DNA from 2 places in the Clostridium sp. LS3 genome. Region 2 is predicted to be linked to the other one. Evidence: a T-box and tRNA genes for the amino acid it is inferred to sense, from the RefSeq annotation. Region 2 holds a T-box; the other holds one or more tRNA genes.
What was found. A T-box is a leader RNA that pairs with one kind of tRNA and senses whether it is charged. The one in region 2 lies ahead of trpS (tryptophan--tRNA ligase), so its partner is inferred to be a tRNA-Trp.
Positions count from the first base shown of each region.

Region 1 (4,206 bases), 690 kb from region 2:
CATTATAAACTTTATCTATAGTTACATTTGGAGAAAACTTTTTTTCTTCTAATTCATATGGATAAAAACAAGTAAGTCCATTAATTCCACCAAAGAACATTTCGCCTTTCTTGCTTTTAAAGGAGGCGAAACCATTAAATTCATTTCCTTGTAATCCATCAGTAACATTAAAATTTATAAACTTGTTTTTATCTACATCATATTTAGATATTCCATAATTTGTACTCATCCATGGATTTCCATTATCATCTATTAAAATTCCATATATAAAGTTATTTGATAAACCTTCACTTTCTGTGTATCTATGAAATTTTTCTGTGTATTTATTAAATTTATTTAGTCCATATTGCGTTCCTATCCAAAGATTATTTTTATTATCTACTCCAATTGATTTTATTGCATTAAAACTTATACTTTCTTCATCGTCTTCATTATTTCTATAGTTTTTTATAATTCCTGTCTTTTTATCTAAACCTATTAGACCTCCATCTAAGCCAGATGCTATCCATATAACTCCAGATTTATCCTGTACTATATCAGAAAATATGTTTTCTGTTATCCCATTACTAAGTAAAATATTTTTATATGATTTAAAGGTCTCTTTTCTATCAAAAGTACATAACCCATCTCTAGTACCTATCCATAAAAGTCCCTCATCATCAATATATAAAGTTCTTACGTCATTAGAGACTAAACTATTTTCATCATGATTGTTAAAATATCTAGTAAAGCTTTTGGTTTTTTTATCATATTTATTTAACCCATGTTCTGTTGCTATCCAAATTTCATTTTCAATTCCAGCTATATCTCTAATATAATCATTACTTAATGAATTAAAATCATCTGAGCTTTTAAATTTTGTTATATCACCTTTTTTTCTATCTATTACATTTAATCCTTCGTGTACTGTACCTACCCATAAAAGCCCATCATCATCTTCATATATTCCAGCAATCATGTTTTCACTTATCGAATTAGCATTAAAAGGATCATTCTTATAATTTTTAAATGAGGTTTTTGGATTAAATAAACTTATTCCATCATAGGTTCCCACCCATAAAGTTCCAGATTTATCTTCAAATAAACTTAATGTATTATTACTTACTATACTTTGAGGATCATATATTTTTGATTCGTATGTTATAAACTTTTTTTCATTCTCATCAAATCTGCTTAATCCATTATTAGTTGCTACCCATAAAAGACCTCTACTATCCCTTAATATGTACCTTACAAAATTACCAGGTATAGATGAATCTTTTTTAGGATCATTGATAAATGTTTCTATTTCATTTGTTTTTAAATTTAATTTATTTAACCCTCCACTATATGTACCAATCCATAAATTATCTGATTTATCTGCATATAATTTAAAAATAAAATTATCACTAATTGAATTAACTGATTCATTAGAGTAATATTTTATAATTTCTTTTGAACTATTTACAATTTTATTTAATCCATCCTCTGTTCCTACCCATAAATCCCCATAAGAATCTTCAACAATAGAATAAACAAATTGACTACTTAAAGAGCTCTTTTCTTCACTAGAGTTATATAGCCTTTCAAAGTTATCACTTTCTTTATTATAAATATTTAACCCATCTTCTGTAGCTATGTATATCTCACCTTTTGAATTTACTAAAATTTCTGTTACATTATAGTTTGACAAATTACATCCGTCTACTCCAGGTAAATAAATTTTTATTTCTTTTGTATTAATATTTATTTTATTTAATCCCCTAGAAGTTCCAACCCATATATTACCTTCTTTATCTTCATTAATCGCAGAAATATAATTACCACTTATGCTATTGGGTTTATCTTTTCCATATCTAAATACTTCAAATTTATTACCATTATATTTATTTAATCCATCAGCTGTACCAATCCACATGTACCCTTTACTATCTTGAAATAAATACTCAACAGATGTTTGAGATAAACCATCCTCTATTGTAATTCTTTTAAAATTAATATTTTTATCTTCATTAGTTAATGCTAATGCATCATAACTTATATTTATTAATAGAGTAATACTTATAAAAATTATAAACGATACCTTGTATAGTTTTTTCCTCATACTCATCCCTCATAGATAAATTTTAAAATATATTATTAATTATATCAGATTTTGGCAAATTTTATATAAATAATTGCAGTTGATTTTAATCTAATAAAAAACATGAAAAAATAAGAGAGTGTAAAATCTTACACTCTCTTATGGCAGGGGCAGTAGGACTTGAACCCACAACCAACGGTTTTGGAGACCGCTACTCTACCAATTGAGCTATACCCCTCCAACAAAAATTATTCTATCATGATATTTTAATCTTTGTCAAGATAATAATTCATTACTTATAATCAAGTCTCATTTTAATACTATATTGCCTATTAACTATAACTATATAATATAACATAACAAAACAAAAAGCCAGCGATTTAGAATCGCTGGCTTTTACTTGGCAGGGGCAGTAGGACTTGAACCCACAACCAACGGTTTTGGAGACCGCTACTCTACCAATTGAGCTATACCCCTTTGCAACAATAACTATTATATCTTATGTAAACATAAAAATCAACTATTAATATTAGTTTTTGTTTTTATGCTATTAATTAACTTGCTTGTATTATCAATTAATACATCATCATTGCTTTCTGTGTTTAACTCTATATAAATACAATCGACTTTTATTTTATTTTTTAAATCATCTATATGACCTAATTCATTATCATGAACAAATACAATGTTAGATTCCTTTATATCGCTATCATTAATAATATTTTTTATGCTATTATCTTTTATTTTCTTAGCTTGTATTCCAAGATCTCTAAACAAATAGTCAAATTTATCTGTATCTGTAACTATAATATAATCTTTATACTTCTTTAAATCTTCTTTTGTCTTTGTCAAGAAATCATCTAATTCTTTAACAACCTTATTATAATTATCTTCATAATAGCTTCTATTTTTAATGTCCTTCTCTTGTATTGAAGATTTTATATTATATAGTGCAATCTTATATTCACTAAACCCTAATAGGTAATATGGATTTTCTTCATTTACTGCTTTTAACTCTGTTACCATTGGTCTTATTCCTCTACTCATATTTATAATTCCTAAATTTGAGTTTTTAGAATTTTCTATTATATCATTTACCCATTTTTCATATCCCAATCCATTGTATATAAATAAATCCATATTCAAGATATTATTTAGAACATTATCATTAACCTGAAAAGCTTTAATGTCCTTTTCAGTATTTAATAGATATTCAACACTATGTTTATCACCAACTAATGATTTAACCATTTTATATTGTTCTTTATTAACAGTTAATATGTTTAAAAAAATATCCTTTTGCTCATCTAACTCATCAGTAGGATTAGCCATTAATGGATTATAAGAAAAAGTTAGTCCTAAAAATAAAATAGAAGTAAAAATAACTAACGCATATGTTAATTTTTTCATAAAATTTTCCTCCAAGGAATATATAATCTCTCTCTACTTTTATCATATCTTATCATTAATATATAAAAATTACAAATTACTTATACAGTAAATTATTTATATTTTACTACAATTCAATTCGTTTTACCATATTATGTATATTATTTTAACTTTCCTTTTTTTATTATTTTCGATAGAATATATTAATATAGAATATTTAGAAAGGAGATTATTTATGCATTTTTACGTTAATAGTTTGGAAGAAACTACCAATATAGGTTATTCCATAGGTAAACTTTTGAATCCAGGTGATATAATTTGTTTAACTGGTGATTTAGGAACTGGTAAAACTCATATAACTAAAGGAATTGCTAAAGGATTACACATTGATGAACATATAACTAGCCCCACTTTTACTATTGTTAATGAATATGATTCAGGTAGGCTTAAACTATATCACTTTGATGTTTATAGAGTTAGTGATCCCGATGAAATCTATGCAATTGGATTTGATGACTATATATTCTCAGAAGGTGTTTCTATAATTGAATGGGCTAATTACATAGAAGAAATTTTACCTAAGGAATATTTACATATTTTAATAGAGAAGGACTTATCAAAAGGCGAAAATTTCAGAAAAATTTCAATTACTCCATATGGAGACCGATATAATTATATAAAGGAGTTAAATTTATGATAGTTTTAAGTATTGATTCAGCTTCTAAAGTAGCAACCGCTGCACTTTTAAGTGAAAA
Region 1 covers NZ_CM143921.1:3,516,349-3,520,554, forward strand. The annotation lists gene ACZJV1_RS16535 (two-component regulator propeller domain-containing protein) at 1-2,083, opposite strand, end outside; tRNA gene ACZJV1_RS16540 (tRNA-Trp) at 2,225-2,300, opposite strand; tRNA gene ACZJV1_RS16545 (tRNA-Trp) at 2,464-2,539, opposite strand; gene ACZJV1_RS16550 (metal ABC transporter substrate-binding protein) at 2,579-3,472, opposite strand; gene tsaE (tRNA (adenosine(37)-N6)-threonylcarbamoyltransferase complex ATPase subunit type 1 TsaE) at 3,687-4,148, shown strand; gene tsaB (tRNA (adenosine(37)-N6)-threonylcarbamoyltransferase complex dimerization subunit type 1 TsaB) at 4,145-4,206, shown strand, end outside.
Region 1: it has a tRNA-Trp gene. The T-box ahead of trpS (tryptophan--tRNA ligase) is inferred to sense a tRNA for this amino acid. The anticodon was not compared.

Region 2 (4,206 bases):
AGTATATTTTAGACCATGTTCTTTCAATGTTTTTTCGATTGATCTTAATGCAGATTTGTTAACATCAACATAGCGTGATGGCATCATATAGTGATAAGATGTACCTTCATCTCTTAAAGCTTTTTTAGGAATAAGGAAAGTATTTTCAGGAAAATTCTCTAATGCTCCACACGAACCAGCAGAAATAATTTCCTTAACACCATAACCTATTAACCAATCTAATAACTGTGCTGCTGGTGCTGAACCCGCTGGCGCTTGACACAAACAAATATTTTCTCCTCTATAGTTAGTTACATATATAGGGTATATTTTTGTTGCTGAAATAAAATTAGATACTTGTACACATTTATGATTTTTTGCATATTTATCTATATGTTCACCGAGAAATGCAAAAACAGCCTTTCGTGGTAGATGTAAGTCAAGTTTTTCGTGATTTGGCATAATAACCGATTTATGTTCTGTATCAAACTCTAAAATTGGAATTTCGTTTTTTATAATACTCATATTTTAAATATTTCCTCCTTTAAATTCCAATTTAGGATGGGGTTGAATGTTAAAAAAGCAATCTGAATTTATATATATTAATAATAAACAGGTCATTTATAATTGGGAGATGAATATTATGAGATTATTTAATAAACTAGCAAAAGAAAGAATGAAGAACTCAGCATCCACTAAAAAGGTTGTATGCCAATGCACGGTAGTTAAGAATATGATTAATGGCGAGAGCCATGGTGATTATATTGCGAATATTAATAGGCTCAATGATTTGGAAAAACAGGAGATAATTGAGCTTTATGCAGGAGATAGTTATATTAAGGATGTAGCGTTACATTGTGAAAAATAGGAATTTATTTATAGCATTTAGGAGGAATAGAGAATGGAATCATTGAGTAAAAGTTTAAGTGAGTATGGGAAACTATTACAAGAAATCAAATTGCAAAAAGCTTATAAAGGTTTGATTAAATAGATTGCAGGATTACGAAAACACTTTAAGGAAAAGTTCCATTAATATGAAGTATCAGATTAAAATGTCGCATCATTCAGAAATGAATTTGTGATATTTTTTATTCTCAAAGCTAAATAACAAATGAGTATAGATTACACTCTATTGAGAGGTAGAAATTAAGTTTTTGTAATCCAGCAAGAATGAGCGAAGATATATTAAAGAGATACGTGTAAGAAAAAGAAAAGTTTGAAAAAGTGTATGGCAAAAATTCATATGATTATTGTTATGATATATTTGGAGTACTAAAAAATGTTAAACAATATAAAAAAGTAGTATGAATTAAAAAAACAGGAACGTAGTTATTATGAAAACTTTAAAAGTAACTACAATAATTATAATTTATATGGTGACTATCATAGTAATAAACATAATAACCGCAATGAAGAATATAAAAGTAAATATAAGAAACTATATGAAACTTTAGAAAGGCATATCACCCAAATATAGTAAAAGATGATGGGGAGATGATGAAAATAGTTAATAAGTTAAAAGAAGAATGGGGTATATAGTAGTTACCTAATTAATTTATGTAGTAACTACACCTAAATCATTGATATAACTAGCCTTTAAAGATGTTTTATGCTAAAACAAGCATAAACATAATAATTAAATAGAATTAGTACCCCACCATTTTAGTAGAAGGCTTTATATAAGAGACTGCGGGAAGTATATCAGTCTAAATTGAATATTATATTGTGGTCTTTTTATTTTTAATAAATATAAGAAATTTTATTAATCTAAACAATAAAATATGTTCTTTGAAAATTAAATAATACCATGAATTTATGCTATAATTTACTTATGATATATATTTCGAAGAGAATAGGAGATTGATAAATAGGAATTTGTCAAGGAAATTTAAGTATTATAAGATTGCAAATTAAGAGTATTTGATGTAAAATGTAATAAATTTAAATAATAACATCCAAAGATAAGGAGTAGTAGCTATATTAAGCTTCAATAAAGAGAGTTAGGGGTGGTGGAATCCTAACAAGAAGAGATTTAGTGAATGGACCTTTGAGGAACGATGAGAAATGATTATCAGAGTATCTAAGTGGTGGGCTGCATCTTATAGCAGATAGAGTATGGTAGTACTTGAAAAGGAGTGGTATAGTATATTTTACTATACAATTTAGGTGGCAACGCGGTTTATCTCCGTCCTATTTATTTAGGACGGAGTTTTTATTTTGCAAAGAATTAAGGAGTGAAGATTATGAGTAAAGAAATCATATTAACAGGTGATAGACCAACAGGGAAGTTGCATCTTGGACATTATGTAGGTTCATTAAAAAAGAGAGTAGATCTACAAAATAATGGGGATTACACAAGCTTCATAATGATAGCAGATCAACAAGCTTTAACTGATAATGCTAGGAATCCAGAGAAAATAAGAAAAAATTTAATAGAGGTAGCATTGGATTATTTAGCAGTAGGAATAGATCCTTTAAAATCTACAATATTTGTTCAATCACAAATACCAGAGTTAAACGAATTAACAATGCATTATCTAAATCTAGTTACAGTTTCAAGACTTGAAAGAAATCCAACAGTGAAAAATGAAATAAAAGAAAAGAACTTTGAATTGAGTATTCCAGCAGGTTTCTTAACATATCCAGTAAGTCAAGCAGCAGATATAACAGCCTTTAAGGCTACTATAGTTCCAGTAGGAGAAGACCAACTACCTATGATAGAACAAACTAGAGAAATAGTAAGAAGCTTTAATAGTATTTACGGTAAAGAAATATTAGTAGAACCTAAGGCTATAATTCCCATAAATGGTATGGGAAGATTGCCAGGTGTCGATGGAAATTCAAAAATGAGTAAATCTCTAAATAACGCAATCTATTTATCTGATGAACCAGATATTATAGCTAAGAAGGTTATGGCAATGTATACAGATCCAAATCATATAAGAGTAGAAGATCCAGGTAAAGTTGAAGATAATCCTGTATTTACGTATTTAAATGCTTTCTGCAAGGATAAAGAAATTTTAAAAAATATGAAGGAGCATTATAGTAGAGGTGGACTCGGTGATGTAAAAGTAAAGAAATTCTTAAATGAAGTTTTACAAGCAGAGCTAGAACCAATTAGGGCTAGACGTAGGGAATTAGAAAAAAATATAGATTACATTTATAGTGTTTTACTTCAAGGGAGTAAAATATCAAGAGAAGTAGCTTCAAATACTTTAGATGAGGTTAGAGATACTATTGGAATAAATTATTTTAAGTGATGTTGACTTTGTAAAGTGCTGGTTTGAGGATACAAAAGTGATGAGTACCGACTGCAGTAAAAAGTATGTTGTTTTTAATGAATAACATACTTTTTTTGTTATTAAAATTATTGTAAAAGCCTATGCAAAAATGTGTGTAAATTTTCTTTTTGTACCTCTCAAGTAAACTATTTTTATAATATTAGCTACACTTTTTCTGATGAGTGAATTATAAAAAGTTCTTCTTATTAAGATTAAAATGAATATATAGTTTTAGATATAAATAATATTATCTAGTAGGCACTAATATTAATTATAAAACTGGAATTGTTTACAGAAAAATTTGACAATGGATATTTAGAGTTTTATAATAATTATTATTAAGAAAGAGAAAAACTGGAATAATAGATATTAATTGGTATAGAGTATATAACACATAAGGACATAACAACATAAGTTTTAGCTTGATTATTAGAATAGTGTATTTTGATATTAGACTTACATATTTTATAAATTTTAAAAAATTTATAAAAATTAAATAAAACACTAAATAAGAGGAGGCAAGTTTATGTTTTTTAAGACTACAGAACAGCACGAAGCTTTTCGTGTGAAAATTAGAGAATTTGCAGAGACTGAAATAAAGCCTATAGCATTTATGTTGGACAAGGAAAGTAAATTTCCAGATGAGGCTATAGAAAAGTTAGGAGAAATGGGTGTATTAGGAACTCCTTATTCTAAGAAGTATGGTGGATTAGGTTTAGATGCACTTAGTTATGCCATTGCAGTTGAAGAGCTTTCTAGGGTTGATGGAGGTACAGGTGTAATTCTATCAGCCCATGTTTCATTAGGAACATATCCAATTTTTGCCTATGGAAATGAAGAGCAAAAGCAAAAATATTTAATTCCTTTAGCTAAAGGTGAAAAAATTGGTGCCTTTGGTTTAACTGAACCTAATGCTGGAAGTGATGCTGGTGGAACAGAAACTACT
Region 2 covers NZ_CM143921.1:2,830,030-2,834,235, reverse strand. The annotation lists gene ACZJV1_RS13260 (nucleoside phosphorylase) at 1-441, opposite strand, end outside; gene ACZJV1_RS13255 (hypothetical protein) at 623-847, shown strand; T-box leader at 1,929-2,175, shown strand; gene trpS (tryptophan--tRNA ligase) at 2,223-3,239, shown strand; gene ACZJV1_RS13245 (acyl-CoA dehydrogenase family protein) at 3,787-4,206, shown strand, end outside.